DNA from 4 places in the Serratia sp. K1WW1 genome. Region 1 is predicted to be linked to each of the others. Evidence: predicted binding sites of a transcription regulator. Region 1 holds the regulator's gene; each other region holds the start of a gene.
What was found. The regulator PurR, encoded in region 1, represses purine synthesis genes. The targets are predictions, from matches to a motif close to CANGCAAACGTTTGCNTG.
Positions count from the first base shown of each region.

Region 1 (7,813 bases):
ACCAACCGTCCATATAGCTTTCGCCCAGCCCCAGAGAGCCGTCTTGCAGTACGCGTTTAAAGAAATTGGGATTATTGATCTGAATATCGAAAGGGCGTGAACCATTGATTTCAATGCCGGCCATGCTAAGCATTTCATGAGCGATACGATACCAATGGTTGTCCTGGATGCTCAGATCTTCTATACACGATGAACTCATAGCTTCTCCATCACCTTCTTCTGACTTATGATCCTGCAGAATTTAGCGTAGACAATTTCTACAGGGACATACGTATACCTACGGTAAAAATTCACCGTGGTGTCTGAAATTCGACTTGAACAGAGGAAATTTAAGAGACTCCCTGCGTCAAAGGACGCGGGTAAATGCAACCTTAAATAAAGTGTGATGCCATCCACGTACGCAGCAGTTGCTGCAATAAGAACTTAGTATAACTGTTATTCTAAAAGGTCGTTTTTGAGTATAGGCTTGCCGAGGCGTAGACTCAACTGCAAATCGCGCTCGGCAAGAATTTTCATTAAGTGACTATTTACAGAGATAATTATGACACGGAGTCGGCACGCTTCTGCCGTGTCATCTGCGTTTCATCCGTTCCTTTCCCACGCTGGATCAGATAACCCAAGGCCGCTAAAAATACGGTAGCCACCATTACGGTAGCCGTGGCTAACAGCGGTTGGGCGATAAATGCCGAAACCAACAGGCTGGCGATAAAACATAATCCCAGCTGTAGCGTGTTTTGCAGCGCAGCGGCTTTGCCACTGTTGTTGGGGAAGGGCATCAACGCATTGGCCACTAGAATAGGATAGCTGGCACCGTTTACTAACGCCATAAAGCAGAACGGGATCAGCAGAGTGGTCAACGTTGGTTCACTTAGTGTGGCGATCAGATACAACGCCACCATGCTGACACCGTAAGCTAACAGCAACCACGGCAGCAAGGTTTTGCCAGAGATGCGATTTAAGGCGCTACGGCAGCTATAACCCCCTAATAAGAAGGCCAGCGTTTGCGGCACATAGCTCAGGCCAATATCGTTGGGACTATACCCCATATCGCCGAGGATAAAGGGTGAACCCGTCAGCCAGGCGAAGAAGCCGGCAGAACAGGCGGCAAAAACCATCACGTTGCCGCTGAACACCGGGGATTTCAAGATCTGCATAAAGCCAAGGCTGGGCTTTTTATCGGCGGAAGGTACCAGTCTGCTGCGGTCTTTCAGTAGCAAGGTGGGGATCAGCAGCAGGGCGGTGATCCCCAACAGCACGGCGAAGATGGCCCGCCATCCCATATGGTTGAGCAACCAGGCACCCAGCAGTGGAGCCAGCGCCGGAGAGAGGGCGACTAGCGGCATAATGGAGGCGAAAACGCGGTTGGCTTTGCCATCGCGGTAGCGATCGACCACGATCGCCTGCCAGGTGACGGCGGCTGAACAGACGCCAATGGCTTGAATAAAGCGCAGTGACCACAGTTGTGCCACGTTCTCGACCCAAAGCATACCGAGGCAGCCGACGGCGAACAGCGCAAGGCCAATCAATAACACGGGCTTACGGCCAATACGGTCGGACAGCGGCCCCCACAGCAACTGGGCAAAGGCAAAGCCTGCCAGGAAGATACTCAGGCTGGCGCTGATCGCCCCAGCGGAGATTTGCAGATCCTGCTGCATTGCCCCAAAGGCGGGCAGGTACATATCGGTAGCCAGATAGCCCAACATACTCAGGCCGGCCAGGTAGAACATAAATCCAAAATTTCGCATTGCTATTTCTCGTTAAAATTATGTTGTCGCAGGTTTTGAAGCGCCGGCAAGTGTATACGGCTGGATCTCTGCTTGTGAAACGGTAATATTTGCAAGGTGCTGTTAAAAAATTTGAAGGCAAACATATGTGGTCTGAATATTCACTCGATGTAGTAGATGCGGTAGCGCGGACCGGCAGTTTCAGCGCGGCGGCACAGGAGTTGCACCGCGTTCCTTCTGCTGTGAGCTATACGGTGCGTCAACTGGAGCAATGGCTGGCAGTGCCTTTGTTTGAACGCCGTCACCGCGATGTGGAACTCACGCCAGCGGGGGCGCTGTTTATTAAGGAGGCGCGAGTTGTTATCAAAAAAATGCTCGATACCCGACGGCAGTGTCAGCAGGTGGCAAACGGTTGGCGCGGGCAACTGCGGATTGCGGTCGATCTGATCGTCAAACCCCAGCGCAGCCGCCAGCTGGTGCTGGATTTTTATCGCCATTTTCCCGACGTGGAACTGATGGTACAGCCGGAAGTCTTCAACGGCGTGTGGGATGCGCTGGTCGATGGCCGCGCTGAGATGGCCATTGGTGCAACACGTGCGGTGCCGGTGGGCGGCGGTTTTGCCTTTCGCGATATGGGCTTTATGAATTGGCTCTGCGTAGTCCATGCTAAACATCCGCTGGCCGCCTTGCAAGGAAAGCTGCGAGACGATCAGCTACGACCTTATCCCTCGTTGCTGTTGGAAGATACTTCGCGCAATTTACCCAAGCGGGTGACCTGGTCGCTGGACAACCAGCGGCGATTGACCGTGCCGGACTGGGTTTCGGCGGTAGATTGTTTGCGTGCCGGGCTGTGTGTGGGCATGGTACCCGCGCATCGGGTATTGCCGTTGGTACAAAGTGGCGAACTGGTGGTATTACCACTGCATGAGCCTTTCCCGCCTAGCGCCTGCTGCTTGACCTGGCAGCAAAACGCCCAGTCTCCGGCCATGGCCTGGCTGTTGGACTATCTGGGCGACAGCGAAACGCTCAATCAGGAATGGCTCAGTGAAGAGGAGCCGGGTGCTTAATCGGGCGCAGTATTGCAGCGCCCCAACAGGAGTTAACGGCGGTAATCGACAAAAGGACCATCGGCGACTGAGCGGCGCTCGATGAGTTTTGGATGCACTTCAATCACCTGCGATTCTTCACGCTTGCTGATAATGCGATCCAACAGCATGGTAAAGGCCATCTCGCCCAGGCGCTCTTTCGGCTGGTGAATGGTGGTCAGCGCCGGGGTGAAGTAGCGGGCATTACGCACGTTGTCGTAGCCAATCACCGAGATATCCTGCGGTACACGCAACCCCAGCTCATCGGCGGCGCAGATCGCCCCCATGGCCATAATATCGCCGCCACAGAAAACGGCGGTTGGACGATGCTTTTGCGACAGGATCTGATGCATGGCTTTATAGCCAGATTCAGGCTCGAAATCCCCCTGCACGATCCATTCTTCGCGCACTTCGATGTTGGCTTCCTTCATGGCTTTCAGAAAGCCCTGGTGGCGACCTCCACCGGTATTACGCGCCAGTTGACCAGGAATGGCACCGATGTCACGGTGGCCACGTTCGATCAGGTAGCGGCCTGCCAGGTAGCCGCCCTCGAAGGCATTGTCGATAATGGTATCGGTGAAGTCTCCGCGCGCGGTACCCCAATCCATCACCACCATGGGAATATTACGGTAATCTTCCAGCATGCCCAGTAGCTGATCTGGATATTCTGAGCACATCACCAGCAGGCCATCGACGCGTTTTTGCGCCAACATCGCCAGATAGGCTTGCTGTTTATCCAGATTATTGTGCGAGTTACACAAGATCAGGGTATAGCCTTTGCTGTAGCAGCTGTTTTCCACCGCTTCGATCACTTCGGCAAAATAGGGGGCCTCGCTCGAAGTGGCGAGCAAACCGATCGATTTGGTGTGGTTGACCTTGAGGCTGCGGGCCACGGCGCTGGGTGAATAGTGCAGCTCTTTGATGGCGGCCCAAACGGCCGTTTTGGTATCTTCGGCGACGAAACGCGTTTTATTGATAACGTGCGAAACGGTAGTGGTAGAAACGCCAGCGCGTTTGGCCACATCTTTAATCGTTGCCATGTAAAAAATGACTCCTAAACCCACATGTTACAGCATGTAAGTATGATGTTAATCGTTTGCCTGCGTAGATCCTTTCCCAGATAAGCGAAAACTGAGTTTTTAGTGCTGAAGTCGTAAATCGCTTGAACAGGGAGGGGCAGTTTATCGGTACGCAGTTGTGAACTGCGGATTTTGTCGCATATTGAAGAAAAGTGGAAGAGCTAATCGGTAATTATCAGCGGGGAAATCATAACAAGATTTTAATCACGAACTGTGGGAAAATGATTTGACGTATAAACTGTGTGGCTTATGCTCTGGAAAAGCCAATCTGAGAGGGAGTTGTATATGGATACCGATTTGAAGATGTCATTACTCACCACCGTGGGTGCCTTGGCAATGATTATTGCTTTCAGTTTTATTGCCGCATTGAACTGATCCGCAGCAGAAAAACAGAGGCGCAGCTTGATGCCGCGCCTTATTATTAGCTAGCCACCCGTCGTTAAGCCAGGTTTTCTGCCACGAACGCCCAGTTCACCAACGCCCAGAAGTTTTCCAGGTACTTTGGCCGCGCATTGCGGTAGTCGATGTAGTAAGCATGTTCCCACACGTCAACGGTCAATAGCGGAACGTCTGCGCCGGTCAGCGGGGTTGCCGCATTCGAGGTGCTGACAATCGCCAGACTGCCGTCCGCTTTTTTCACCAGCCAGGTCCAGCCAGCGCCGAAGTTTTTCACGGCGGCATCGGTGAACTGCTCTTTAAAGGCGGCGAAGGAGCCGAATGACTTATTGATCGCCTCTGCCACTGCGCCCGTTGGCTCGCCACCACCTTGCGGTGATAAACAGTGCCAATAGAAGGTGTGGTTCCAGACCTGGGCGGCGTTGTTGAACACGCCGCCGGTGGAGGTCTTGACGATCTCGACCAGGGATTTTCCTTCGAACTCGCTGCCTTTCACCAGATTGTTCAGGTTAACCACGTAGGTGTTATGGTGCTTGCCATAGTGGTATTCCAGCGTTTCTGCGGAAATGTGCGGTTCGAGAGCGTTTTTCTCATATGGTAATGCAGGTAATTCAAACGACATTGCTTTCTCCTTTTATAGACAATACGTCTCTCCGACGCTGTGGGCCTGGGTGGCCAAGGGCGGAAAAGCGCGATTGCACCACTTTTGTTATGGTTATTAATCTTAACAACTTTCCGGGGGAAAAGAACATCCAAACTGTGCCAAGTGGCTGATTGATTAAAGTCGCAGCGGCTTTTTATTTTTGGGGGGAAGGGAAGCACGGCCGAGCGGTTGGCTCAGCCGTGATAGGTTAACGGATGGTGGTTGGAGTCACTACGCGGCGGGCACCAATGTAATGGTTCTGCCAATAGTCGTTATCCAACTGACTGATGCGAATTTCTTCACCGGTGCGTGGTGACTGGATGAATTTACCGTTACCAAGATAGACGCCAACGTGATCGGCGGTGCCACGGTTGTTGATGCGGAAGAACACCAGATCGCCTTTCTCCAGCTCATTACGTTTGATCGGAGCTGCATCACGCAGGTGGTACATTTCGTTGGCGGTACGCGGCATTTTGATTTTCACCACGTCCTTGTACGCGTAATAAATCAGCCCGCTGCAGTCAAAGCCTGTACCAGGTGAAGATCCACCCCAGCGGTAGGGTTTGCCCATTTGCCCCATCAGCTTGGCCATGGCTGTTTGCTTGGCGTGCTGGTAGCGCTTTTTGTGAGCGGCGGAAAGTTTCAGTGGCTTATCGCGGCCAGCCAATTTTGCCGTAGCTTTACCTTCTTCACGATGGCGACCATAACCTTTTTTATAGCCTTTTTTAGGCGGAGTCACTTTGAGCTTGGCCGTTTTGGTTGCCTGGCTTTTGGTTTTAACGCGGGTGGTTTTTTTGGCGGTCTTTATAGTTGCTGGTTTGGTTTTTAGCGTTTTCGGAGGGGTGGCTGCCTTCACTTTTTTATTGGCTTTCTCCGCTTTCTTTTTCTTGCGGTCGTCTGGCCGGGCTTCATTAACGTGACTCTTGCGCTGCTCGGCAGAAACACGTGCCTGTGGCGCAGCGTGCGCCAAATTGAAGAAGAGCTGCGTAAATAGCAGCACAAAAAGTGTAATAATTAACCGCATATCGACGTTACCAACCTTGGCTCCGAAACAGAAATCGAATGAGTCACAGTATTCCCGAAATTCACCCTATAAAACAGCGTGGATCTCATAAATACTAATCCATATTGTGAGAAAACGTTAATGGCATTTTTATTGTTGCAAAATCAAACGTCTGCCGTCTAAAAAAACGACACGGATCATGTGGTTGGCTTAATGCTCGCCGGCATTGGGCAGCGCAAATATAATAGTGAAACGCCCCGATTAAAAATGTTATTCTGGGTCCATGTTTAACCGGTTCGGTGTGACCGCCGCTTTTGCTGAGGCAATCAGAGAATGTCCCTGCAAAAGATGGCGTTTTCTTGGTACCGGTCCTGCCGCTACAATAGCCAGTGTGATGCATGTTGTAGCCATGATGTGGCTTGAGGAAGCAATAATGACGACGATTGAAAAAATTCAGCAGCAAATTTCTGCCAACCCGATCCTGCTGTATATGAAAGGCTCACCGAAATTGCCAAGCTGCGGTTTCTCTGCTCAGGCCGTGCAGGCGCTTTCAGCCTGTGGCGAACGCTTTGCCTATGTTGATATTCTGCAAAACCCGGACATCCGCGCCGAGCTGCCAAAGTACGCCAACTGGCCAACCTTCCCGCAGCTGTGGGTCGATGGTGAACTGGTTGGCGGCTGCGATATCATCATCGAGATGTACCAGCGTGGTGAACTGCAGCCTTTGATCAAAGAAACGGCCGAAAAGTATAAAGATCAGGAAGACCAGCAGCCTTAATGGCGCAGGGTTTTACCAAATAAAATCGGGCGGCACTGTCAAAAGTGCCGCCCGATTTTTTTATCCCCGTCGTCTTTCAAACCGCAGCGTTGTTACCTGCACTTGCTCACCCCAGTCACTTACAAAAGTAAGCTCCTGGGGATGAGCAAGCTTGTCGCCTAGCTGCGGCTTGAAATCCATAGGGCATACGTTCTAAATTACTCCGCGCCGTCATTATGGCTGTTGGCAATCGGCCAGCCACCGAGACGTTTCCAGCGGTTGACCAGTTCACAGAACAGCTGGGCGGTTTGCTGGGTATCATAAAGTGCTGAGTGCGCCTGGCTGCTGTCAAACGGCATGCCGGCGGCAATACAGGCTTTGGCCAGCACCGTCTGCCCTAATACCAGCCCACTAAGCGCAGCGGTATCAAAGGTGGCGAAAGGGTGGAACGGGTTGCGCTTCAGGCTGGCGCGCTCGGCGGCGGCCATCAGGAAACTGTGATCAAAGTTGGCATTATGCGCCACGATGATTGCCCGGTTACAGCCCTGATCCTTAATGCCTTTACGCACGGCTTTGAAAATCGCATGCAGAGCATCATATTCACTCACTGCACCACGCAGTGGGTTATGTGGATCGATACCGTTGAAGGCCAGCGCTTCCGGTTGCAGGTTCGCCCCTTCAAACGGCTCTACATGAAAATGCAGCGTTTCATCTTGCTGCAACCAACCATTTTCATCCATTTTCAGCGTGACGGCGGCAATCTCTAGCAGCGCATCGGTCTGAGCATGAAACCCGGCGGTTTCCACATCAATAACAACGGGATAAAACCCACGGAAACGGCCACTCAGGGCGTTAAGATCACTTTTTTCGGCCATCAGTTTCTTATCTTTAGCGAATTCAGCGCGCATTATGACAAATTTCTTGTCTTGGTGCAGCGGAGATAGAAAGCAGGGCGCATGGCGCGCCCTGGAGAAACCTCAGTTACCGAGGCCGTGACCTGCGTGCTTGTTCTCGATCAGTTCGATCTTGTAGCCGTCCGGATCTTCGACGAAGGCAATCACAGTGGTACCGCCCTTGACTGGACCGGCTTCGCGGGTGACTTTGCCACCGGCCTGACGGATGGTGT
Region 1 covers NZ_CM147697.1:3,302,879-3,310,691, reverse strand. Annotated here, with positions in the region: gene cfa (cyclopropane fatty acyl phospholipid synthase) at 1-199, opposite strand, end outside; gene punC (purine nucleoside transporter PunC) at 540-1,745, opposite strand; gene punR (DNA-binding transcriptional activator PunR) at 1,871-2,791, shown strand; gene purR (HTH-type transcriptional repressor PurR) at 2,824-3,849, opposite strand; gene cydH (cytochrome bd-I oxidase subunit CydH) at 4,174-4,263, shown strand; gene sodB (superoxide dismutase [Fe]) at 4,328-4,906, opposite strand; gene ACX9GU_RS14930 (C40 family peptidase) at 5,136-5,951, opposite strand; gene ACX9GU_RS14925 (Grx4 family monothiol glutaredoxin) at 6,361-6,708, shown strand; gene rnt (ribonuclease T) at 6,906-7,595, opposite strand; gene gloA (lactoylglutathione lyase) at 7,665-7,813, opposite strand, start outside.

Region 2 (7,813 bases), 1.1 Mb from region 1:
AAAGAGGCCGCATCAGGATCGTTGAGGTTCAGGTGACCCACCTTACGTCCTTCACGCACCTCTTTCTCATACCAGTGCAAATGCACCAGCGGCAGGGCCAGCCATTGCTGATTAACCGCCGTACCGATCAGATTGACCATCACCGAAGGCGTATTCACCACCGGCTTAGGCAGCGGCAGCCCCAGGATAGCCCGCAAATGCAGCTCAAACTGGCTGATGGAAGCGCCGTTCTGCGTCCAGTGGCCACTGTTGTGGACACGTGGGGCCAGCTCGTTGATCAACAGGCTGTCGCCGACGATAAAGCACTCCATCGCCATCACGCCCACGTAGTTCAACTCATCGAGGATCGCAGCCAACATCTGCTCGGCCTGCTGTTGCAACGCCGGGTTGGGCTGTGGCAGCGCCACGCTGGTACGCAGAATGCCTTCTTCGTGCAGGTTGTGGGTCAGCGGATAGAATACCGACTGGCCATCATGACCACGGGCACCCACCAATGACACTTCGCCAGAGAAATTAATTCCCTGCTCGACGATGCATTCACCATAGTTATCCGCCGGTAGCTCGGCCTCTTGTCCCGGGCGTAAACGCCACTGGCCGCGGCCGTCGTAACCACCCACGCGGCGTTTAACGATTGCCAACTCACCCAAGGTGGCAAACACCTGAGGCCATTCGCTAGCGCTTGCCAGCAATTGCCAAGGCGCGGTAGCGAGATGAAGTTGATCGAGCAGTTGCTTCTGCGTCAGGCGATCGGCCAAACGCGGGAAGATATCGCGGTTGACGAAGTTATTGTGCGTCGCCAATTCGCGGGTCAGGGCGGTTTCTGGCCAGCGTTCGATCTCTGCGGTGATCACCGCATTTTGATAGGGCACCGCTTCCGGCTCGGCATCCAGACCGACAGGATAAACCGCAATTCCCAACGGCTCACCTGCCTGGCGCAGCATACGCCCTAACTGGCCGTTACCCAGTACGCAAACCGGCTTCATGCGTCCTCCCGTGGGTCCGGATGGTTCAGGACCTCGTCGGTCTGGGCCTGACGCCATTGTGCCAACCGCTGTGCCAGCCCGGCATCGTGCAGCGCCAGGATTTGTGCTGCCAGCAACCCGGCGTTGGCCGCACCGGCTTTGCCGATGGCGAGCGTACCCACCGGAATGCCGCGTGGCATCTGCACGATGGAATACAGGCTATCGACACCGCTTAACGCAGCGCTTTGCACCGGCACACCCAACACCGGAACCAGCGTTTTGGCCGCCAACATGCCTGGCAGATGCGCAGCACCACCGGCACCGGCGATGATCACGTCAAAACCCATGGCCTTGGCATGTTCGGCAAAGCTGAACAGCTTGTCCGGCGTGCGGTGGGCGGAGACAACTTCGACATGGAACGGGACATCCAGCGTGGTCAGAACTTCGGCCGCGGACTGCATAGTGGCCCAGTCACTTTTTGAACCCATTACGATTGCGATTTTAACCCCAGCGTTGGCGGCTGAAGTAGCGGTGGCTCCCATGAGTGCATGGCTCCTGTGATGTGGACAAACGTCGGCTGGCAGGCCGTATGAGGGCGTAGAGCATATCATGGGTACAGGGGAAGGAAAACGGTTGCGTCGACGGTTTTTACCCTCAAATACAGGAAAACGGCCTAGAAGGGGAACTCGATCAGTTCGACGGCATCTGCCGTGACTTTAATCATTGAGCCTTGTGTATGCCAGGCTCCCAACACCGCGCGATGGGCTTCACCGTTAGGTAATGCCAGCGGATGGACTGCCGGGCGATGGGTGTGGCCGTGGATCATCCAGTGGACGTTGTGGCGCAACATGGCCTGCTCAACGGCTTGCGGGTTGACGTCCATAATCGCGGTGGATTTGTATTGGTTGCTTTGTTGGCTGCGCGCACGCATTTTAGCGGCGATGTTCAAGCGCCAGCGCAGAGGGAGCGCCAGAAAAGCACGTTGGATCCAGGTGTTATGCACTTTCTTGCGGAATTCTTGATAAGCCTGATCGTCGGTGCACAGGGTATCACCGTGCAAGATCAGGATCTTGCGGCCATACAGCTCGACGACTTGCTCTTCCTGTAGCAGGATCATACCGCTCTGCTTGGCAAAGCGCTTACCCAACAGGAAATCGCGGTTGCCGTGAATGAAGTAGCAGGGCACTCCGGCCTGGTGCAACGCCTTTAGTGCGGCGGCAATTTCGCGATGCAACGGCTCAGGGTCGTCATCGCCAATCCAGGCTTCAAACAGATCGCCCAGAATATATAACGCATCGGCGTGAACGGCTTCACGCTGCAAAAAACGCAGAAAACCGGCAGTAATTGCCGGTTCCTGTGCGCATAGATGCAGGTCTGCGATGAACAGCGTGCTCATGCAGCCGCGATTACTCGCTGACGGTAACGCTGGTGATCACGACATCTTCAACCGGTACATCCTGGTGCATGCCGCTGCGGCCAGTTTTTACCGCTTTGATCTTCTCGACCACGTCCATGCCTTCTGCCACTTCGGCAAATACGCAGTAACCCCAACCCTGGGAGTTTTCAGCACGGAAGTTCAGGAAGTCGTTATCCACCACGTTGATGAAGAACTGGGCGGTGGCAGAGTGTGGATCGTTGGTACGAGCCATTGCCAGGGTGCCACGGGTGTTTTTCAGGCCGTTGTTAGCTTCGTTCTTGATGGTTGCTTTGGTGTCTTTCTGATGCATACCTGGTTCAAAACCACCGCCCTGAACCATAAAGCCGTTGATAACACGGTGGAAAATGGTGTTGTTGTAGAAGCCTTCACGGCAGTAGTTCAGGAAGTTTTCAACGGTAACCGGTGCCTTGTCAGCAAAGGTCTTGATAACGATATCGCCGTGATTGGTGTGGAAAGTAACCATAGTTTTAGTCCTAGCAAGATGAAATGAGCTGTCACATAGGAAGGCGTGTGAGCAATCAGACCGACTTTATAACATATCTCCATTAATCAGTCAGCAGTGGCTAGGGTGGCAGTTCCGCGGCAGAAATACACGTGTTGTTATCTTAGTCTGGATTAGGTTAATTCCGATCTCACGCAATTTTCTGCCGATCAATTCAGCAATCCTTGGGCTTGACCTTGCAATAGAGCAGCCTTCGGGTTTCAATATGCGGATATGTTTGTTATCACGCACACCACGGACAGCCCTGATGCTAAAGATATTTAATACCCTGAGTCGTCAAAAAGAGGAATTTAAGCCCATTCATGCCGGTAAAGTCGGTATGTACGTGTGCGGGGTAACCATTTATGACCTGTGTCATATCGGCCACGGGCGTACCTTTGTTGCTTTCGACGTGGTAGCGCGCTACCTGCGTTATCTCGGCTATTCGCTGAACTACGTGCGTAACGTGACCGACGTGGACGATAAAATCATCCGTCGCGCGGCAGAAAACGGCGAAACCTGCGATCAACTGACCACGCGTATGCTGGCAGAGATGCACGCCGATTTTGATTCGCTGCTGATCGAACGCCCGGATCAGGAGCCGCGTGCCACCCACCATATCGAAGAAATCATCGAGATCACCCAACGCCTGTTGGCGCGCGATCATGCCTATGTGGCCAGCAACGGCGACGTGATGTTCTCCATCGATAGCGATCCGCAATACGGCCTGCTGTCCCGCCAGGATCTGGAGCAACTGCAAGCCGGTGCGCGCGTGGAAATCGACGACGTGAAACGCAACCCGATGGACTTCGTGCTGTGGAAGATGTCCAAGCCGGGCGAACCAAGCTGGGAATCACCGTGGGGCCCAGGCCGTCCAGGCTGGCATATCGAATGCTCGGCCATGAACTGCAAACAGCTTGGCACCCATTTTGACATTCACGGCGGTGGCTCCGATCTGATGTTCCCACACCACGAGAACGAGATTGCCCAATCCAGCTGCGCGCATGATGGCCCGTACGTCAATTACTGGATGCACTCCGGGATGGTAATGATTGATAAAGAGAAGATGTCGAAGTCGTTGGACAACTTCTTTACCATCCGTGACGTGCTGGGTTATTACGACGCCGAAACCGTGCGTTACTTCCTGATGTCTGGCCACTACCGCAGCCAACTGAACTACAGCGAAGAGAACCTGAAACAGGCTCGCGCTTCGCTGGAGCGTTTATATACCGCGCTGCGTGGCACCGACGCTGATGCCAAACCTGCTGGCGGTGAAGCCTTTGAAGCGCGCTTCCGTGAGGCCATGGACGACGACTTCAACACCCCAGAAGCCTATTCCGCGTTGTTCGACTTGGCGCGTGAAGTAAACCGTCTGAAGAGCGAAGACATGGCGGCGGCGAATGGGTTGGCGGCAGAGCTGCGTAAGCTGGCCAAGGTCTTGGGCCTGCTGCAACAGGAACCAGAACAGTTCCTGCAAGGTGGCGCGCAGGCGGACGACTCGGAAGTGGCAGAGATTGAAGCGTTGATCAAACAGCGTAACGACGCACGTGCCGCCAAAGACTGGGCGCTGGCAGATGCCGCTCGCGATCGGTTGAACGAGATGAATATCGTGCTGGAAGATGGCCCGCAGGGGACTAGCTGGCGCCGTAAATAAACTAATAACTTATTAAGTTAATGAAACCGGGTTGCTGTGGCTTCCCGGTTTTTTTTATGCCTTAAGCATGAGCTTCGCTGAGCAGGCGCTGGTTGATGTAATCAATAGCTTGCTGCGGATCCATTATCTTGTTCACGACGTTGGTCACGCCCTGGCCGATAATGATCTCCGCATGGCGCAGGTTGAACAACTCGCCCTGTAAACCCCGAGATTCACGGATGCCGATACTAGGATTATCTCGCAGCAGGTTGAACCAGGGATAGAGATGCAGAATGCGCTGGTTTTGATAGATGCTGCGGTGGGCGCTGTTACCCCCCAAAAGCACCAGATGCTCGGTAATTTCAGCCGAATAAAGCCAACGGAAGAACTGCTCTACCTGCACTTTCTTATCACTGAAACGAGACATGCCTAACGAGCCACCGCCCATCTGCGGGATGTTGCCCGGAACCGGCGCGTAACCAATTGCCGGTGATAGAGGGCTGTGGGCGACGTCGTTGAACAGATTCATATACATGATCAGCATCGCCAGTTGGCCTTGCTCAAACTGGGCCACTGCAGCGTTCCACCATTCACTGTTGAGATTGGTGGTGACGGTAAGCTGTTGTTGATATTGCCGCAACGCTTCGATGGCCAATGCTGCCTCCAGTTGCACCGGTTTGTCTTGATGCACTAGCCGCCCACCTAACGCGTAATAGCGCAGCAGAAACTCGGTAGCAATTAACCCGGAACTACCGAGAGTCGTCGATGAACCTATTGGACGTTGCGGATTGCCAGATTGATGAGTCGCCGTGAAAAAGGCCGTAATGTCATCAAACTCGTCGAAACTGGTCGGGATCTTCAGCTCCTTGCCCGATTTCTCATAGAACATGCGTTTGACCGTGGGATCTTCGAACAGATCGCGGCGATAGAACAGCAACTGGGTGCTGGCATCAAACGGTAACGCATAGGCTTTGCCGTCAATCTGGCTGAAATGATGGCCAACCTCTGCCGAGAAGTTTTCCAGCAGTTCTGGTAGCTCTGACGCGATCTCTGCCAACGGCGTGAGGGCCTTTGCCGCAAACCAGGGGAGGCAGGCCATATCGATACGCAGCAAATCGTAATAAGGATGCAGATGCAGATTCGAGAGGATCTCAAACACTTCATCATAAGGATAAACCGCGAGATTCACCTTGATGCCGGTCTGACGATAGAAATGCGGCAACAGCTTCTTCAGCGCATCGGTTGAGGGGCTAGGCAAGATCAGCATGTTCAGCGTTTCACCCTGTTCGGAAACGGCGGGCATGGGTTGAACGTCGAGAGCAAAGCCACGGCTATCCAGTATCTGCTCATCGGCTAGTGTTACCAACCCGCAGATATAACGGGCGATTTCCAGACCCAGCCGGGCATAATCCATCTGATAGTGGTACTGATTGGCTACTACGGCGGGTTCGTTATCGCTGAGTTGCCAGATTGGTGGGCAGGGGGCTGCGCTACCCAGATAGGCCGCCTGCGTCAGGCAACGGGCTTTGTCACTGTCTTGAGCAATCAGTATTTGTGGCGGCTGGCCAGCAAAAAAAGCAAAGGCGGCGGTGTGACATTCACTGGCCGGTGATGGAACGACCGTTAGCTGGGTCGATGGGCTTAACTGCGCCAACGTATCTTTCAATGCATCGACAAAACACTGGCCGTTGGTATAAGTGAGGGGCTCACAAAGCACGCCAACGTGTGTGGGTTGTTCGCGGGCGATCTCGCTGGCAATGGCCTGGCCCGCCTGGCAAAAGTTCAGGCTGAATGTGGTCTTAGCCTGAGCTGGATGACGGTAGACAAACAGGATCTGCTCCGCTGGCAGCCGCAGCGTCTGATAATAGCTTTCGCTATCGGCAAGGCAGGAGACCGTAACGACGGTTTGGTAGGATTTTGCGGCCAGCGTCTGCAAGATATCCCTTTCGGCAGAGGGCAGATCGTTAGTGATGTACAAATCCAGATTGCCTGGAAAAGGAGAGCGTAATGATTGCTGAAGCCCACGATAGAGTTGGTGATACTGCTCGTTATTGATATCGGGCAGGATCAGCGCAACGCCACTGCTTTTGCTGGCGCGTAGCGACTGCGCCTGGGCATTAATTTGATAACCCATTTGCTGGGCAGCCTGTTTGACCGCCTCGATCTTTTCAACGCTGACATTGCCGCGCCCGTTGAGCACGTTGGAAGCGGTGCCGTGTGATACCCCCGCCAGCTTCGCTATATCCTTGATAGTTGCCATTTTCCCACCGCTTTGAGCCGCCTGTTTTGATGCTAACACCGGCATGGGCGCTTCGCTATCTCGATTTCTCTCCAAGCATAAAATTTGGATCGTTCCATAATAAATTGGTTGTTATTTATACTTTGTTAATCCAGTGTCACCAATTTGATGAAAAACATAATAATTACCAATGATTATTTTTAGTGAATTGATTTTGCTAAATATTAAATTTAATTTTTGAAGCCGATCACCAATATACATTGCAGTATTAACCATTTTCTGGTCTCAGGATTATGATTGACACGTTCCAAAATCACCTTCGTGGTTCACCTTAACGAAGGCGATAGGAACGATAGGTCAGTAATGTACTGAATAAAAAGGATAAAAAATGAAAATACATTTCCTGGGATCGGCTGCCTCTGAAGGGATCCCCAATCCGTTTTGCCGCTGTGAACATTGCCAACAGGCCCGTTTTCTCAAGGGAAAAGATCTGCGTACCCACTCTTCGGCGATTATTGATGATGTGATGTTGATCGACGTCGCCCCGGAGTTCAGCCAACAGCTGTTGCGTGATGGACTGGACGCGAGTGGTTTCACCGACCTGCTGTTTACCCACACCCATCCAGACCATTTCAACGTCGGTGAGCTGTTTAGCCGAATGGAGGGCTACGGCTTCGATATCGACCATCCATTGGAGATTTTTGGTAACGATCGAGCGATCAACGGCTGTGCCGCGGTATTGCCGGGCTACAGCAAACAGCGCTTTGGTTTCCACTGCCTGGTGCCTTTCGTCACCGTAGAAAGCCATGGCTACAAGATCACACCGCTGCTGGCCAACCACGCCAAGTGGGAGCTTTGCTACGTGTATGTGATCGAAAAAGACGGTCAGACGATTTTCTATGGTCATGATTCTGGCTGGTTCCCTGAACTTACCTGGCAGTGGCTAGAGGGCAAAGCGTTGGATTTGGTGGTGCTGGAATGTACCTACGGTTTCAACGGCGACGATCGCACTGACAATCATATGAGCCTGGAAACCGTGTTTGCCGCCCAAGAGAAGCTG
Region 2 covers NZ_CM147697.1:4,430,188-4,438,000, reverse strand. Annotated here, with positions in the region: gene purK (5-(carboxyamino)imidazole ribonucleotide synthase) at 1-983, opposite strand, end outside; gene purE (5-(carboxyamino)imidazole ribonucleotide mutase) at 980-1,504, opposite strand; gene ACX9GU_RS20135 (UDP-2,3-diacylglucosamine diphosphatase) at 1,636-2,358, opposite strand; gene ppiB (peptidylprolyl isomerase B) at 2,369-2,863, opposite strand; gene cysS (cysteine--tRNA ligase) at 3,150-4,535, shown strand; gene ACX9GU_RS20120 (extracellular solute-binding protein) at 4,597-6,774, opposite strand; gene ACX9GU_RS20115 (MBL fold metallo-hydrolase) at 7,142-7,813, shown strand, end outside.
Region 2: a site for PurR is predicted at 1,585-1,602, ahead of purE (5-(carboxyamino)imidazole ribonucleotide mutase). Genes of this name have one in related genera too.

Region 3 (7,813 bases), 1.8 Mb from region 1:
TGGACGCGATGGGCTACAACGCCGCCAGCACCGATCCGCTCTACAAGCATATCCCTTTTACCATCACGCGCCGGGAAGAAGTCAGCTTTGGCCTGTTTTATGACAACCTGAGCAGCTGCTGGTTGGATCTGGGGAATGAGATTGACAACTATCATCTGGCCTATCGCCGCTATCAGACCGAGGCGGGAGATCTGGATTACTATCTGTTCCTGGGGCCAAAGGTGCTCGACGTCACCAAAGCCTTCGTGCGCCTGACCGGTAAAACCCATTTTGGGCCGAAGTGGAGCCTGGGTTACAGCGGCTCGACGATGCACTACACCGACGCGCCGGATGCCCAGCAGCAGTTGCAGCAGTTTATCCAGCTGTGCCGCCAGCACGCTATCCCGTGCGATTCGTTCCAGCTCTCTTCCGGCTATACCTCGATCAATAACAAACGCTACGTCTTCAACTGGAACTACGACAAGGTGCCGCAACCTAAACAGCTTAGCCAAGCCTTTCACGATGCTGGGCTGAAGCTGGCGGCGAATATCAAACCCTGCCTGTTGCAGGACCATCCCAAATATCAACAGGTGGCAGAACTTGGCTTGTTTATCCGCGATTCGCAAAGCGACGGCCCAGAACGTTCCAGCTTCTGGGATGACGAAGGTTCGCACCTCGACTTCACCAACCCAGCGGCGGTTCGCTGGTGGCAGCAAGGGGTGACAGAGCAACTGCTGGAAATGGGGATTGATTCCACCTGGAATGACAACAACGAGTATGAAGTGTGGGATGGAGAAGCGCGCTGCCATGGCTTCGGCAAGCCAATCGCCATCAAGCATATTCGCCCGGTGATGCCGTTGCTGATGATGCGTGCCTCACTTGAAGCACAGCAGCGCTTTGCACCGAACCTGCGGCCTTATTTGATTTCGCGTTCCGGCTGCGCCGGTATGCAGCGCTATGTGCAAACCTGGAGTGGGGACAACCGCACCAGTTGGCAAACCTTGCGCTACAACACCCGTATGGGGGTGGGGATGAGCCTGTCCGGGTTGTTTAACGTTGGGCACGATGTGGGCGGTTTCTCCGGCGATAAACCGGACGCGGAACTGTTGGTACGTTGGGTACAAAACGGGGTCATGCACCCGCGCTTTACCATCCATTCCTGGAATGATGATGCTACCGTCAATGAACCCTGGATGTACCCGGCGGCAACGCCGATGATCCGTGATGCCATCAACCTGCGTTATCGGCTGATGCCGTACTTCTACACGCTGTTGTGGCAGGCAAGCCATGATGATGAGCCGATGCTGCGGCCAACCTTCCTCGATCATGAGCATGATGAGCGCACCTTCGGTGAGACTGATGATTTCCTGATTGGCCGCGACCTGCTGGTGGCCAGCGTGGTGGATCAGGGGCAGCGCCAGCGCGAAGTCTACCTGCCGGATAACGTTGATGGTTGGTACTGTTTCTATAGCGGCCAATGGTACAGCGGCGGCCAGAGTATCGTGTTGGAGGCACCGCTGGAGCGCTTGCCGTTGCTGGTACGCGCTGGGGCCGGGCTCCCGATGTCACAACGGTTGGGGCATGTAGACAATGCGGCAGACGATCGCCGTGAACTGCGGCTGTTCCCCACCAAGGGCTGCGGATGGTCCTCAGGCCTGCTGTTTGAAGACGACGGGGAAAGCCATGGCTGGCAGCAGAATAATGCGCTGTGGCTCCGCTGGGAGGCGGTGAGTGACAATCAGCGCATCGAGCTGACCTTCACCTGTGAAGGGCATTTCAAACCGACGTGGCAGGCGCTGAACATTGTGTTGCCAGCAGGTGAGACTCGCGAACTATGGGTGAATGGGGTTTGTTGTGATAGCTATGTGCTGTGACTGATGCCATATCCCAACCCTCTACTGAGGGTTGGGATGCTATCAAACTGGATGAAGTTTGGCCTAAAAAAGAAGCAGTCGATCGGCTCTGCCACTAACGGCTATTCCACCACCCGTTTCTTGCGCGGCTTTTTCGCCACGGTGACGGTTTTGACTTCGCTCTCCACCCAGCCATCCTGCAGGCGGGTTTTCAGCATTTCCCCAACCTGTGCCTGCTTGGTGGTTTTCAGTAACTCACCCTGTGGTGTCTGCGTTACGCTATAGCCGCGAGCCAAGGTTGCCAGCGGGCTAACCGCCTCCAACTGACTACAGGCGACGCCAAAGCGTTGGCGATAGCCATTGAGCTGCCGCTCCATCCCCTGTTGCAAACGGTATTCCTGCTGCTGAACACGCTGTTGCAAGCGGTGGATGCGGCCCATCGGCTGGACCTGCGCCAGGCGCTGCTGCACGCGTTCACTGCGGCGAGAAGATAGCCGTATTTGCTGCTGCATTCCATCTTCCAAACGGCGCTGTAGCTTGAATAACAGCGTTTGCTGCCGTGCCAGCCTCAGGTGCGGATGCTGTTGTTGTAAACGGTGGTTGATGCGGGTGAACTGCTGCTGGCGCTGCGCCAGATAATAGTCCATCGCCATTTCCAGCCGCTGTTGCTGTGACTGCAATTGGCGCAACAGCTCAAGCTGATTACGGCTGACCAACTCCGCCGCTGCGGAAGGGGTAGGTGCCCGCAGGTCGGCAACAAAGTCGGCAATGGTGACGTCGGTTTCATGGCCAACGGCGCTGACGATCGGGATACGGCTGGCAAAAATTGCCTTCGCGACGCGTTCGTCGTTAAAACTCCATAAATCTTCTAACGAGCCACCGCCGCGCCCGACGATCAGCACATCACACTCATCACGGCGGTTGGCGGTTTCGATCGCGCGAACGATCTGCAACGGAGCTTCTGCCCCTTGCACGGACGTGGGATAAATCACGATCGGCAGTGAAGGATCGCGCCGCTGTAGCACCTGCAAAATATCGTGCAGCGCCGCGCCGCTGGCGGAGGTGATCACCCCAACGCATTTGGCCGGGCTTGGCAGCGGTTGCTTGAACTGCTGATCAAACAAACCTTCGGCTGCCAGACGCTGTTTCAACTGCTCGAATTGCTGTTGCAGCAGGCCGTCACCGGCAGGCTGCATGCTTTCGGCGATCAGTTGGTAATCACCGCGTGGTTCATACAGGGTGATACTGGCCCGCACCAGAACCTGCTGGCCATTTTGCGGGCGAAAGGTAGTGCGCCGGTTGCTGTTGCGGAACATCGCACAACGCACCTGGGCACGATCATCTTTCAGCGTGAAATACCAGTGGCCGGAGGAGGGCTGGGAGAAGTTGGAGATCTCGGCGGAGAGCCAAATCTGCCCCATTTCCATTTCCAGCAGCTGTCGAACCGTCTGATTGAGGCGGCTTACGGTAAAAATGGACGGTGAAGTAGGTAGTGACATGTGACCCAGATCAAATTTCAAAACAAGCACTTAATTGGTCGATATTACAGCTCGGTGAAAGGTAATCAAGAGTTTTTGTAAGAAAGTGCTGGAGGCAACCGATTACGCTCTGTATAATGCCACGGCAATATTTTATCTTTTCCGCATCCACCTTGGTGAGATATTGCCCATGCTACGTATTGTAAAAGAAGCTCTAACGTTTGATGACGTTCTCCTGGTTCCAGCCCACTCCACAGTTCTGCCTAATACCGCAGATCTTGGCACCCAACTGACCAAATCCATCCGCCTGAATATCCCTATGCTGTCCGCAGCCATGGATACCGTAACCGAATCCAACCTGGCCATTGCGCTGGCGCAGGAAGGCGGTCTGGGCTTCATTCACAAAAACATGTCCATTGAGCGCCAGGCGGAAGAAGTTCGCCGGGTGAAAAAACATGAAAGCGGCGTGGTCACGGACCCACAGGCCGTTACTCCTTCCACCACGCTGGCTGAAGTGAAAGAGTTAACCGCGCGTAACGGCTTTGCCGGTTACCCGGTTGTGACCGAAGAAAACGAACTGGTGGGGATCATTACCGGCCGTGACGTGCGCTTCGTAACCGATCTGACTCAGCCCGTCACCGCAGTGATGACGCCAAAAGAGCGCCTGGTCACCGTCAAGGAAGGCGAAGCGCGTGAAGTCGTGCTGCAAAAAATGCACGAAAAACGCGTTGAAAAAGCGCTGGTAGTGGACGACAGCTTCCACCTGCTGGGCATGATCACCGTTAAAGACTTCCAGAAAGCAGAGCGTAAACCTAACGCCTGTAAAGATGAGCATGGCCGTCTGCGCGTAGGCGCTGCGGTGGGTGCCGGTGCCGGTAACGAAGAGCGTGTTGATGCGCTGGTCGCTGCCGGTGTTGACGTACTGCTCATCGACTCTTCACACGGCCATTCCGAAGGCGTGTTACAGCGCATCCGTGAAACCCGTGCCAAATACCCAGACCTGCAAATCCTTGGCGGCAACGTCGCAACTGGGGCTGGTGCCAAAGCCCTGATGGAAGCCGGCGTGAGCGCGGTGAAAGTCGGTATCGGTCCTGGCTCTATCTGTACGACGCGTATCGTAACCGGCGTGGGTGTTCCGCAGATCACCGCTATCGCCGATGCGGTCGAAGCGCTGGAAGGGACGGGTATCCCAGTTATTGCTGACGGTGGTATCCGCTTCTCTGGCGATATCGCCAAAGCGATTGCTGCCGGTGCGTCCTGTGTGATGGTTGGCTCAATGCTGGCGGGTACGGAAGAATCTCCGGGCGAAATCGAGCTGTATCAGGGCCGTTCGTTCAAATCTTACCGTGGGATGGGTTCTCTGGGCGCAATGTCCAAAGGTTCCTCCGACCGTTACTTCCAGACCGATAACGCCGCTGATAAACTGGTGCCGGAAGGTATCGAAGGCCGTGTGGCCTACAAAGGCATGCTGAAGGCGATTGTACATCAGCAGATGGGCGGCCTGCGTTCCTGCATGGGTCTGACCGGCTGTGCGACCATCGACGAACTGCGTACCAAAGCCGAGTTTGTGCGCATTAGCGGTGCCGGTATTCAAGAAAGCCATGTGCATGACGTGACCATCACCAAAGAATCACCAAACTACCGCATGGGCTAATGCTTTAACCTCTCTCCTGCGGGAGAGGGGCAGGGATGAGGGGGCAACCTCTCATCCCAAATACCCTTTTTGCTCTTTTTCTCTGTTGCTGGAATTTGCCTCACATGACAAAAAATATTCATAAGCATCGCATCCTGATCCTGGATTTCGGTTCACAATACACCCAGCTGGTTGCCCGCCGCGTGCGTGAGATTGGCGTTTACTGTGAGCTGTGGGCTTGGGACGTCAGCGAAGAGCAGATCCGCGAGTTCAATCCAAGCGGCATCATTCTCTCCGGTGGCCCGGAAAGCACCACCGAACTGAACAGCCCGCGTGCGCCAGAATATGTCTTCACCGCCGGCGTACCGGTATTGGGCGTGTGCTATGGCATGCAGACCATGGCGATGCAACTGGGCGGCCATGTACAGGGGTCAACCGAGCGTGAGTTCGGTTATGCGCAGGTGGAAATCACCCAATCAAGCGCCCTGATCCGCGATATCGAAGATGCGATCAGCCCGGCAGGCAAACCGGTATTAGACGTATGGATGAGCCACGGCGATAAAGTTACCGCTATCCCGTTAGATTTCGTCACCGTTGCCAGCACCGATACCTGCCCGTTTGCCATTATGGCCAACGAGGAAAAGCGCTTCTACGGCGTACAGTTCCACCCGGAAGTCACCCATACCCGTCAGGGCCAGCGTATCCTGGAGCGTTTCGTACTGGATATCTGTGGTTGTGAAGCGCTGTGGACGCCTGCCACCATCATCGAGGATGCCGTTGCGCGTATTCGTGAGCAGGTCGGTGAAGATCACGTGATCCTCGGCCTGTCTGGCGGCGTGGATTCATCCGTTACCGCCATGCTCCTGCACCGTGCCATTGGCAAGCGCCTGACCTGCGTATTCGTAGATAACGGCCTGCTGCGCCTGAACGAAGCCGACCAAGTGCTGGAAATGTTCGGTGACCACTTCGGCCTAAACATCGTACACGTGGCGGCAGAGAACCGTTTCCTGAGCGCGCTGGCGGGTGTGGATGAGCCAGAAGCCAAGCGTAAGATCATTGGCCGCGTCTTTGTCGAAGTGTTCGACGAAGAAGCCTGCAAGCAGAGCGCCGTGAAGTGGCTGGCTCAGGGCACCATCTATCCTGATGTGATCGAGTCTGCCGCTTCCGCTACCGGCAAAGCGCACGTGATCAAATCGCACCACAATGTCGGTGGCCTGCCGAAAGAGATGAAGCTGGGCCTGGTGGAGCCGCTGAAAGAGCTGTTCAAAGACGAAGTGCGCAAGATTGGTCTGGAGCTGGGTCTGCCGTACGACATGCTGTACCGCCACCCGTTCCCAGGGCCAGGTTTGGGCGTACGCGTATTGGGCGAAGTGAAGAAAGAGTATTGCGATCTGCTGCGCCGTGCCGATGCGATCTTCATCGAAGAGCTGCACAAAGCCGATCTGTACAACAAGGTCAGCCAGGCGTTCACCGTGTTCCTGCCGGTGCGTTCCGTTGGCGTGATGGGCGATGGCCGTAAATACGATTGGGTAGTTTCACTGCGTGCGGTAGAAACCATCGACTTTATGACCGCGCATTGGGCACACCTGCCGTACGATTTCCTTGGCCGTGTTTCCAACCGTATCATCAACGAAGTCAACGGTATTTCCCGTGTGGTTTATGATATCAGCGGGAAGCCACCGGCGACGATTGAATGGGAATAATTAACTGTTAGTTAACCACGACTAATAGCATGTTAGTTCTATTATTAAGCCATTTATTTTAAATGGCTTTTTTATTTATTGCTTTTGGCGCTATGGCGGCTAATGAAATGAGTAACCCGGTACCTGCTGCAGTGATTAATGGAAAAATAAAGGCATCTGAGGTTCGTAGCGGGTTTTTTATGTCAAACAGCATCACAATGAAGAACAGGCTGGTGGCAAATGTTGTCGATGAATAAAGCTCACCAACTTTGCCAGGCAGATTTTCAAACTGAAGTGGTGGGCTAACTGTTGAACGCCAGTCCCAAACTAGATGCACCACCATATAACCAAGGCATATGACGCAATAGAAGCGAGTGAGTTGCTCCGCATCCTGTGGTGCAAACCATTGAAAAAAGTGCTCCACCTTAAGCGACTCTTCCTTTCGCGGCCAGACCACCAATAATGACCGCGCCGACGATGGCAAAAGCATATGCAACCCCAGTTGTTACGGTGAACGCGGGGATTAACATGGACAGGCCACCTGATATTGCGAAGCCCAAGCCTGCGCCACCTATGATAGCCTTCACCAGTGTGGTGATATTGAAGTTCATATATCCTCCTTACCCAGACGATTTGCAACAACCCGCTTCCTACAAGCTAATGAAATCATGTGGTTTGCTATTCTTGTTTACTTCAGCGAGCTTGCCCAAAAGATAATCTGCTTGTTCAGTATATGCTCAACAAACTTTGATGTGAACATCACTATGTTCCTTAAATGCTACATAGATTCCATAAATCACATATGGAGTATACTGGCCTTACATCACTTCTAAGATGGTGTTGGACAGGGCGCTAATGCGTTTAAGTAACCCCACGACCGGCGTTATAAGGAATACAGTTTGATTATGATTGCTTAAGATCGGGGGATTTATCCATTATCAACGGGTATGCCAGAAGAGTATTTGTCATGATAACCATCATTCATAAACATCATTTATCCACAGAAAAACCATCCATTAAAATATAAGTCGCCTCTTTGCGTTTATGTTGATCGATCAACGGCACCAGGCGTTTAAAGTGTTCGCTCGCGCAGTGAGCATCCAACGCCGCGCGATCGGGCCACTCTTCGATAAAGATAAAGTGCCCGGCATCCTTTTGGTCGACATACAGATCATAGGCGATACAGCG
Region 3 covers NZ_CM147697.1:1,526,222-1,534,034, forward strand. Annotated here, with positions in the region: gene ACX9GU_RS06975 (glycoside hydrolase family 31 protein) at 1-1,853, shown strand, start outside; gene xseA (exodeoxyribonuclease VII large subunit) at 1,955-3,331, opposite strand; gene guaB (IMP dehydrogenase) at 3,501-4,964, shown strand; gene guaA (glutamine-hydrolyzing GMP synthase) at 5,069-6,646, shown strand; gene ACX9GU_RS06995 (hypothetical protein) at 6,705-7,049, opposite strand; gene ACX9GU_RS07000 (hypothetical protein) at 7,051-7,236, opposite strand; gene ACX9GU_RS07005 (putative quinol monooxygenase) at 7,616-7,813, opposite strand, start outside.
Region 3: a site for PurR is predicted at 3,423-3,440, ahead of guaB (IMP dehydrogenase). Genes of this name have one in related genera too.

Region 4 (7,813 bases), 2.8 Mb from region 1:
GCGTGGACTACCAGGGTATCTAATCCTGTTTGCTCCCCACGCTTTCGCACCTGAGCGTCAGTCTTTGTCCAGGGGGCCGCCTTCGCCACCGGTATTCCTCCAGATCTCTACGCATTTCACCGCTACACCTGGAATTCTACCCCCCTCTACAAGACTCTAGCTTGCCAGTTTCAAATGCAGTTCCCAAGTTAAGCTCGGGGATTTCACATCTGACTTAACAAACCGCCTGCGTGCGCTTTACGCCCAGTAATTCCGATTAACGCTTGCACCCTCCGTATTACCGCGGCTGCTGGCACGGAGTTAGCCGGTGCTTCTTCTGCGAGTAACGTCAATCCAACAGCGTATTAAGCTATTGGCCTTCCTCCTCGCTGAAAGTGCTTTACAACCCGAAGGCCTTCTTCACACACGCGGCATGGCTGCATCAGGCTTGCGCCCATTGTGCAATATTCCCCACTGCTGCCTCCCGTAGGAGTCTGGACCGTGTCTCAGTTCCAGTGTGGCTGGTCATCCTCTCAGACCAGCTAGGGATCGTCGCCTAGGTGAGCCATTACCTCACCTACTAGCTAATCCCATCTGGGCACATCCGATGGTGTGAGGCCCGAAGGTCCCCCACTTTGGTCCGAAGACGTTATGCGGTATTAGCTACCGTTTCCAGTAGTTATCCCCCTCCATCGGGCAGTTTCCCAGACATTACTCACCCGTCCGCCGCTCGTCACCCAGGAGCAAGCTCCTTGTGCTACCGCTCGACTTGCATGTGTTAGGCCTGCCGCCAGCGTTCAATCTGAGCCATGATCAAACTCTTCAATTAAAAGCTTGATTTGCTTCAACTCGTGAAGCGATGCTCGAAAATTAACTTTCGTAATAATTCATTCGCATGAATTACTGCTTGGTCACCCTTCAAGACTTGATATTTTTTGCTACCGAAGTAGCTGGATATCGTCTTGTGAGTGCCCACACAGATTGTCTGATAAATTGTTAAAGAGCAGTGAGTTACGCGCTTTCGCTTGCTAACTCGAGGTGGCGTATATTACGCTTTCCTCTTTCAGAGTCAACCTTAATTTCAGGTTTTTTCTCTGCGACCCCCGGAGACTCTGTGAAGTTGTTCACATGTTCCGTGTCGATGGAGGCGCATTATAGGGAGTTCCACGCAGGCCGCAACAGGTATTTTCAACAAAAAACACCGTTTGCTGCATTCCACAGCAAAACCCGTCCTTATACCCGGTTATGCACTAACTTATCCACAGAACGCATTTGGTCGGAAAATTTACGAGCGCCACGCAAACGTTTTCGCTACAATTCCCCGCGACGAAACAATCCCCGTTTTTATCGGGGCGCTACCTGAATCTGTTCCTGTCCTTCTCTATATAGGAAGAAATCCCCTCTATATAAGAAGCAACAAGGTGGAGATCCACGTAACGCTCTTTTATTGCGACTCAAAGCCAAGGGATAAAACCATGCAACAACCTCGTCCAATCCGCCGGGCCCTGCTCAGCGTGTCCGACAAAGCCGGAATCGTTGAATTCGCCGAAGCCCTCTCCCAGAGAGGCGTCGAATTACTCTCCACCGGTGGCACTGCCCGCCTGCTGGCCGATGCCGGTCTGCCTGTTACCGAAGTTTCCGACTACACCGGCTTCCCGGAGATGATGGACGGACGAGTCAAAACCCTGCACCCGAAAGTGCACGGTGGCATTCTGGGCCGTCGCGGCCAGGACGATGCCATCATGGAACAACATGCGATCCAACCGATCGATATGGTAGTGGTAAACCTGTATCCCTTCGCGCAAACCGTCGCTCGCCCAGATTGCTCGCTGGAAGACGCCGTAGAGAATATCGATATCGGTGGCCCAACCATGGTGCGCTCGGCCGCCAAGAACCATAAAGACGTGGCCATCGTGGTCAAGAGCAGTGACTACGCCGCAGTGATCACCGAGATGGATAACAACAACGGTTCACTGTTGTACCCAACCCGTTTCGACCTGGCGATCAAAGCGTTTGAGCATACCGCCGCCTATGACAGCATGATCGCCAACTACTTTGGTACCCTGGTGCCAGCCTATCACGGTGAGACCGAACAGCCTTCTGGCCGCTTCCCACGTACGCTGAACCTGAACTACATCAAGAAGCAGGATATGCGCTACGGTGAAAACAGCCACCAGCAGGCCGCCTTCTATATAGAAGAGAATGTGCAAGAGGCCTCCGTGGCCACCGCCGACCAGTTACAGGGTAAAGCACTTTCCTACAACAACATCGCCGATACCGATGCGGCGCTGGAATGTGTGAAAGAGTTTGCCGAGCCGGCCTGCGTGATCGTCAAGCATGCCAACCCTTGTGGCGTCGCAATCAGTGAAAACCTGTTTGCCGCCTATGAGCGCGCCTACCAAACCGACCCAACCTCGGCCTTTGGCGGCATTATTGCCTTCAACCGTGAACTGGACGCCAAAACGGCACAGGCGATCATCAGCCGTCAGTTTGTTGAAGTCATCATTGCGCCAAGCATCAGTGCAGAAGCCCGCACTCTGCTGGCGGCGAAACAGAACGTACGCGTGCTGGCGTGTGGCCAATGGCAACATCGCGTCGCAGGGCTGGACTTTAAACGCGTCAACGGTGGTTTGTTAGTGCAAGATCGCGATCTGGGTATGGTGACCGAAGCCGATTTGCGCGTGGTATCCGAACGCCAGCCAACCGCTCAGGAGCTGCGTGATGCGCTGTTCTGCTGGAAAGTGGCCAAGTTCGTCAAATCCAACGCCATCGTCTATGCGCGCGACAACATGACCATCGGCATAGGCGCCGGGCAGATGAGCCGCGTTTACTCCGCCAAGATCGCCGGGATCAAAGCCGCTGACGAAGGGCTGGAAGTCAAAGGCTCCGCCATGGCGTCTGACGCCTTCTTCCCGTTCCGTGACGGCATTGATGCGGCTGCAGCAGTGGGTATTACCTGCGTGATCCAGCCAGGTGGGTCGATTCGTGATGATGAGGTGATTGCGGCGGCCAACGAACACGGCATCGCGATGATCTTCACCGACATGCGCCACTTCCGCCATTAATCCCTTTTGCTGCGTGCGCTTGATGCGCACGCCGTTTATGGAGCACCTGATGAATATTTTAATTATTGGCAACGGCGGGCGTGAACATGCGCTGGCCTGGAAAGCGGCCCAATCGCCATTGGCAGATAAGGTTTACGTGGCCCCGGGTAATGCGGGTACTGCATTGGAAAGCAATCTGACCAACGTCGATATCGCCCCAACTGATATCCCGGCGCTGGTTGCCTTTGCCAAGGACAATGCTATCGATCTCACCATCGTTGGCCCGGAAGCGCCGCTGGTGATCGGCGTGGTAGATGCCTTCAAGGCCGCCGGGTTGAAAATCTTTGGCCCGTCACAGGCCGCAGCACAGCTTGAAGGCTCCAAAGCCTTTACCAAGGATTTCCTGGCTCGCCACGCTATCCCAAGCGCTGCATACCAGAACTTTACCGAAGTGGAACCCGCCTTGGCCTACGTACGCCGCCAAGGCGCGCCGATTGTTATCAAGGCAGACGGCCTGGCGGCAGGCAAAGGCGTGATCGTCGCGATGACGTTGCAGGAAGCCGAAGACGCCATTCAGGATATGCTGGCAGGTAATGCGTTTGGCGACGCCGGGCATCGCATCGTGATCGAGGAGTTCCTGACAGGCGAAGAAGCCAGCTTTATCGTCATGGTCGATGGCGAGAACGTGGTGCCAATGGCCACCAGCCAGGATCATAAACGTGTCGGTGACGGCGATACCGGCCCGAATACCGGCGGCATGGGCGCCTACTCGCCAGCGCCAGTGGTGACGGATGAAATCCACCAGCGCGTAATGGACCAGGTGATCTGGCCAACCGTGCGCGGCATGGCGGCGGAAGGCAACACCTATGTCGGCTTCCTGTACGCTGGCCTGATGATTGCTGAGGATGGTCAACCCAAGGTGATCGAATTCAACTGCCGCTTTGGCGACCCGGAAACTCAGCCGATCATGCTGCGCCTGCGCTCCGACCTGGTTGAACTCTGCCTGGCAGGGGCCGAAGGCAAGCTGGATGAGAAGACTTCCGAGTGGGATGAACGTCCTGCTCTCGGCGTGGTGTTGGCGGCTGGCGGCTATCCTGCGGATTATCGCCAAGGGGATGTGATCCACGGCTTGCCTCAGCAAGAAGATGCCAATGGCAAAGTGTTCCATGCCGGAACGCGTATGCAAGGAAATGACGTCGTGACCAACGGCGGGCGTGTGCTATGCGTTACGGCTTTGGGCACAACGGTGGCTCAGGCTCAGCAGTTAGCCTATCAGCTAGCGGAAGGTATTCAGTGGCAAGACAGTTTCTGCCGCAAGGATATCGGCTACCGCGCTATCGCACGCGAGCAGTAACTACTCTTTGAGATACCAGCAGGCTCTGTTCGCAGGGCCTTTTTTATGCGCTAAAGGGTGTCTTTGGTGGGTTCCCAACTGCAGAAATCATTATTTGCCACCAATAACAGCTCACGACCTTCCGGCCCATCCAACCAGGCTACGCTCACTGGCTGACTGCTGTTGGCCGCACGCCGCATGATCCACTCTTCGGCCTGTTGGTCCAAACCTGGCTTCACGACTTCGCCGTTGCACAGCTTCACCTCGCCTTGCTGCCAGTGCCCTTGTAACAGCCGTACACGGCCGGCATTAAGCGCATCGCTCAATTCCAGTATCCGCCGAGCCTGATATTGATAGAGCACAACTTCATCGTTGGAGAGTTTCTGGCGCTGAGTGGCCAGTTGGCGCTGCATAAAGCTGACTGTACCGTTGGCGGTGAAACGCAGTTGAATAGAGTCGCGATCGCCATCCGCATCGGTGCGTTTGATTTGGTACAACACACCATGCTGATATTCATACAGCGTTGTGACGGTACCCGGCCCGCGATAAGGGCTGTAGACACTCAACAGCGCCACTGGCCGCTGCTGGCCGTCATCCATCCTCCACACCCGCATTACCCCCTGATCGGCCACAAAGCCGCTGGCGGTAAAGGTTGGCGGGGCAGAACGGAAACTACAAGCACTCAAGGCAGCAACAACCGTAACCGCCATGAGTGCCCGTTGAATAAACAAAAGGGGCGCCAACGCCCCCCTGTTTAAACCTTTCTGGAACACGCGATTAAGACTTAACCGCGTCTTTCAGTGCTTTACCAGAAACGAACGCAGGCACGTTAGCTGCTGCGATTTTGATTTCTTTACCAGTCTGTGGGTTGCGGCCAGTGCGCTCGCTACGATGGTTTACCTTGAAAGTACCGAAACCAACCAATTGTACTGCATCACCTTCTTTCAGGGACTCAGTAATGGCAGCCAGGGTAGATTCCAGAGCCAGCTTAGCTTGAGCCTTGGAAAGGTCAGCCTTCTCTGCGATTACGTCAATCAGTTGAGTCTTGTTCATAAGTTATCCTTACAGTGTGTTTATCGTTTGCAAAGCATCGAGTGCGACGGATATGCCGATGGACAGCACTCTCCTGCATACACGCACCGATAGCCACTTTTTTTTCGCCCCCCAAATGTAGACCAGACAGGGTGCGGATGTGAAGCCTTAAGGCACGACAAATCAGACGTTAAATCACGTTTTCTTGCCTTATTGCGTTAAATTTATCCCAATGTTACTCACCGCGGCCTCTCGCAGGTCAGATCGTAACCCTTTGATCAGATCCAGATCACGCTCTTCGCAGGCGGCCAACAGGCGGAAAATCTCCCATTGAATGTCCCATTCTTCCTCAACGGCAGGCAGAATTTTCAGCTCTTCGTCGGTCATTTCTTTGCCAGCCTGGGTCATTTCCAACATCGCCACGGTGCGAATTGAGGTTTCGCTGATGGCAATGGCGTGCTCCAACGTCTCTCCGCTGAGGCGAGAATGGATCAATTCCCCTAATGCAATACAGGCATCGATCGCCGGGTAAACGCCGTAAAGATCGTAATCTTCTGCCGACGGGATCGCCTCTTCCAACTTTTCCAGCTGGCTGTCAAAGTTGACCTTGGCGTCTTTCACCACCAGCGTTTCCCAGACCAAGTCCAGGATACGGCGATAAACGGCCGGGTCACCAAATTCCGTCTGCAGGCAGAACATCTGGTAATTCGGGTACATACGCTCGCACAGGCAGGCCATAAAGGTCAAATGCTGCCAGCTTTCCAGCTTTTCCAAGCGTAAATGAATCGGGTTACGTAGCATTGTCTACTCTCTTACTCATTATCTGCCGCGCAGTGTACCCGAAATCGCTCATTACGACACCTCTGGATGCTGCTGTAACCAGCGTACAAAGGCCGGGCGGCGTGAAGCAATGGCATCGGCCCAACGCGTGGGCTCCGGCAAGCGGTAGCCTGCCATGCAGCGTTGCACCCAGGCCAAGGCGCTGTCGGTGCTTACGCGATGGCCCGTAGCGATAAATAACGGATTACAGCGCTCTTTGCTGCGCCATACCCATCCCAGCTGTTCGCCCTTGTCCTCCAGCGCGGCCAGCGAGCCAACGGTAGCGTCCAGCGGGGAAAATTTACCACATAAACGCTTCTTGGCCACGCCAATGGTCGGCACATTGACCAACAGGCCAAAGTGGCTGGCAACCCCCAGGCGTCGTGGATGGGAAATGCCATGGCCATCGACAAAGATCAGGTCGGGTTTCTGTTGCAGTTGCTCCCAGGCGGCGATCAGCGCAGGGTACTCGCGAAACGAAAGAAATCCGGGGATATAGGGCATGGTGGTGCTGATACGGGCGATCTGATACTCCACCAGCTCGAGTGAAGGATAGCGCAGGATAGCAATGGCGGCGCGTGTTACCGCGCCTTCTTGTTCAAAACCGACGTCCGCACCGGCGATAAACGCCGGTGGGTCTTGCAGAAAATCATCGTGACGAATGACTTCCCCGGCGCGCCGTAGCTGTTCGGCGCGCAGAGCCTGAGTATCGATCACAGCGTCTCCTTGCGGTTTAGCGGTGGTATTTGGCCGACAGCGCATGCACCGCTTCAACGAAGGCCCCGGCATGTTCCGGTGGCACATCTTGATGAATACCGTGGCCAAGGTTGAAGACATGGCCTTCGCCCTGACCAAAACCGGCCAGAATGGTCTCCACTTCCTGTGCGATGCGTTCCGGTGCGGCATACAGCATGGAAGGATCCATATTCCCCTGCAGCGCGACTTTATCGCCCACACGGCGGCGCGCATCGGCAATATCGGTGGTCCAATCCAGGCCCAGCGCATCGCAACCGGTGGCCACCATTGCTTCCAGCCACTGGCCGCCGCCTTTGGTGAACAACGTCACCGGCACGCGGCGCCCGTCATTTTCACGCAGCAGGCCATCAACGATTTTATGCATATAGTGCAGTGAGAATTCGCGATAATCACGGCCCGTCAGCACGCCGCCCCAGGTATCGAATACCATTACGGACTGCGCCCCGGCCTTGATCTGGGCATTGAGATACAGGATCACGCTGTCCGCCAGCTTATCCAGCAGCAAATGCAGCGTCTGCGGCTCGGCGTACATCATTTTCTTCAGCTTGGTGAATGCCTTGCTGCTGCCGCCTTCGACCATATAGGTCGCCAACGTCCACGGGCTGCCGGAGAAACCGATCAGTGGCACTTCACCCTTCAATTCACGGCGGATGGTGCGCACCGCGTTCATGACATAGCCCAGCTCGTCTTCCGGATCGAATGCAGGCAGCTTCTCTACGTCGGCACGGCAGGTGATTGGCGAAGAAAAACGCGGGCCTTCCCCGGTTTCGAAATAGAGCCCAAGCCCCATGGCATCGGGAATGGTGAGAATGTCGGAGAACAGGATGGCGGCGTCCAGCGCATAACGGCG
Region 4 covers NZ_CM147697.1:501,727-509,539, reverse strand. Annotated here, with positions in the region: rRNA gene ACX9GU_RS02350 (16S ribosomal RNA) at 1-808, opposite strand, end outside; gene purH (bifunctional phosphoribosylaminoimidazolecarboxamide formyltransferase/IMP cyclohydrolase) at 1,455-3,044, shown strand; gene purD (phosphoribosylamine--glycine ligase) at 3,094-4,377, shown strand; gene ACX9GU_RS02335 (DUF1481 domain-containing protein) at 4,428-5,066, opposite strand; gene hupA (nucleoid-associated protein HU-alpha) at 5,134-5,409, opposite strand; gene ACX9GU_RS02325 (YjaG family protein) at 5,599-6,189, opposite strand; gene nfi (deoxyribonuclease V) at 6,241-6,924, opposite strand; gene hemE (uroporphyrinogen decarboxylase) at 6,941-7,813, opposite strand, start outside.
Region 4: a site for PurR is predicted at 1,275-1,292, ahead of purH (bifunctional phosphoribosylaminoimidazolecarboxamide formyltransferase/IMP cyclohydrolase). Genes of this name have one in related genera too.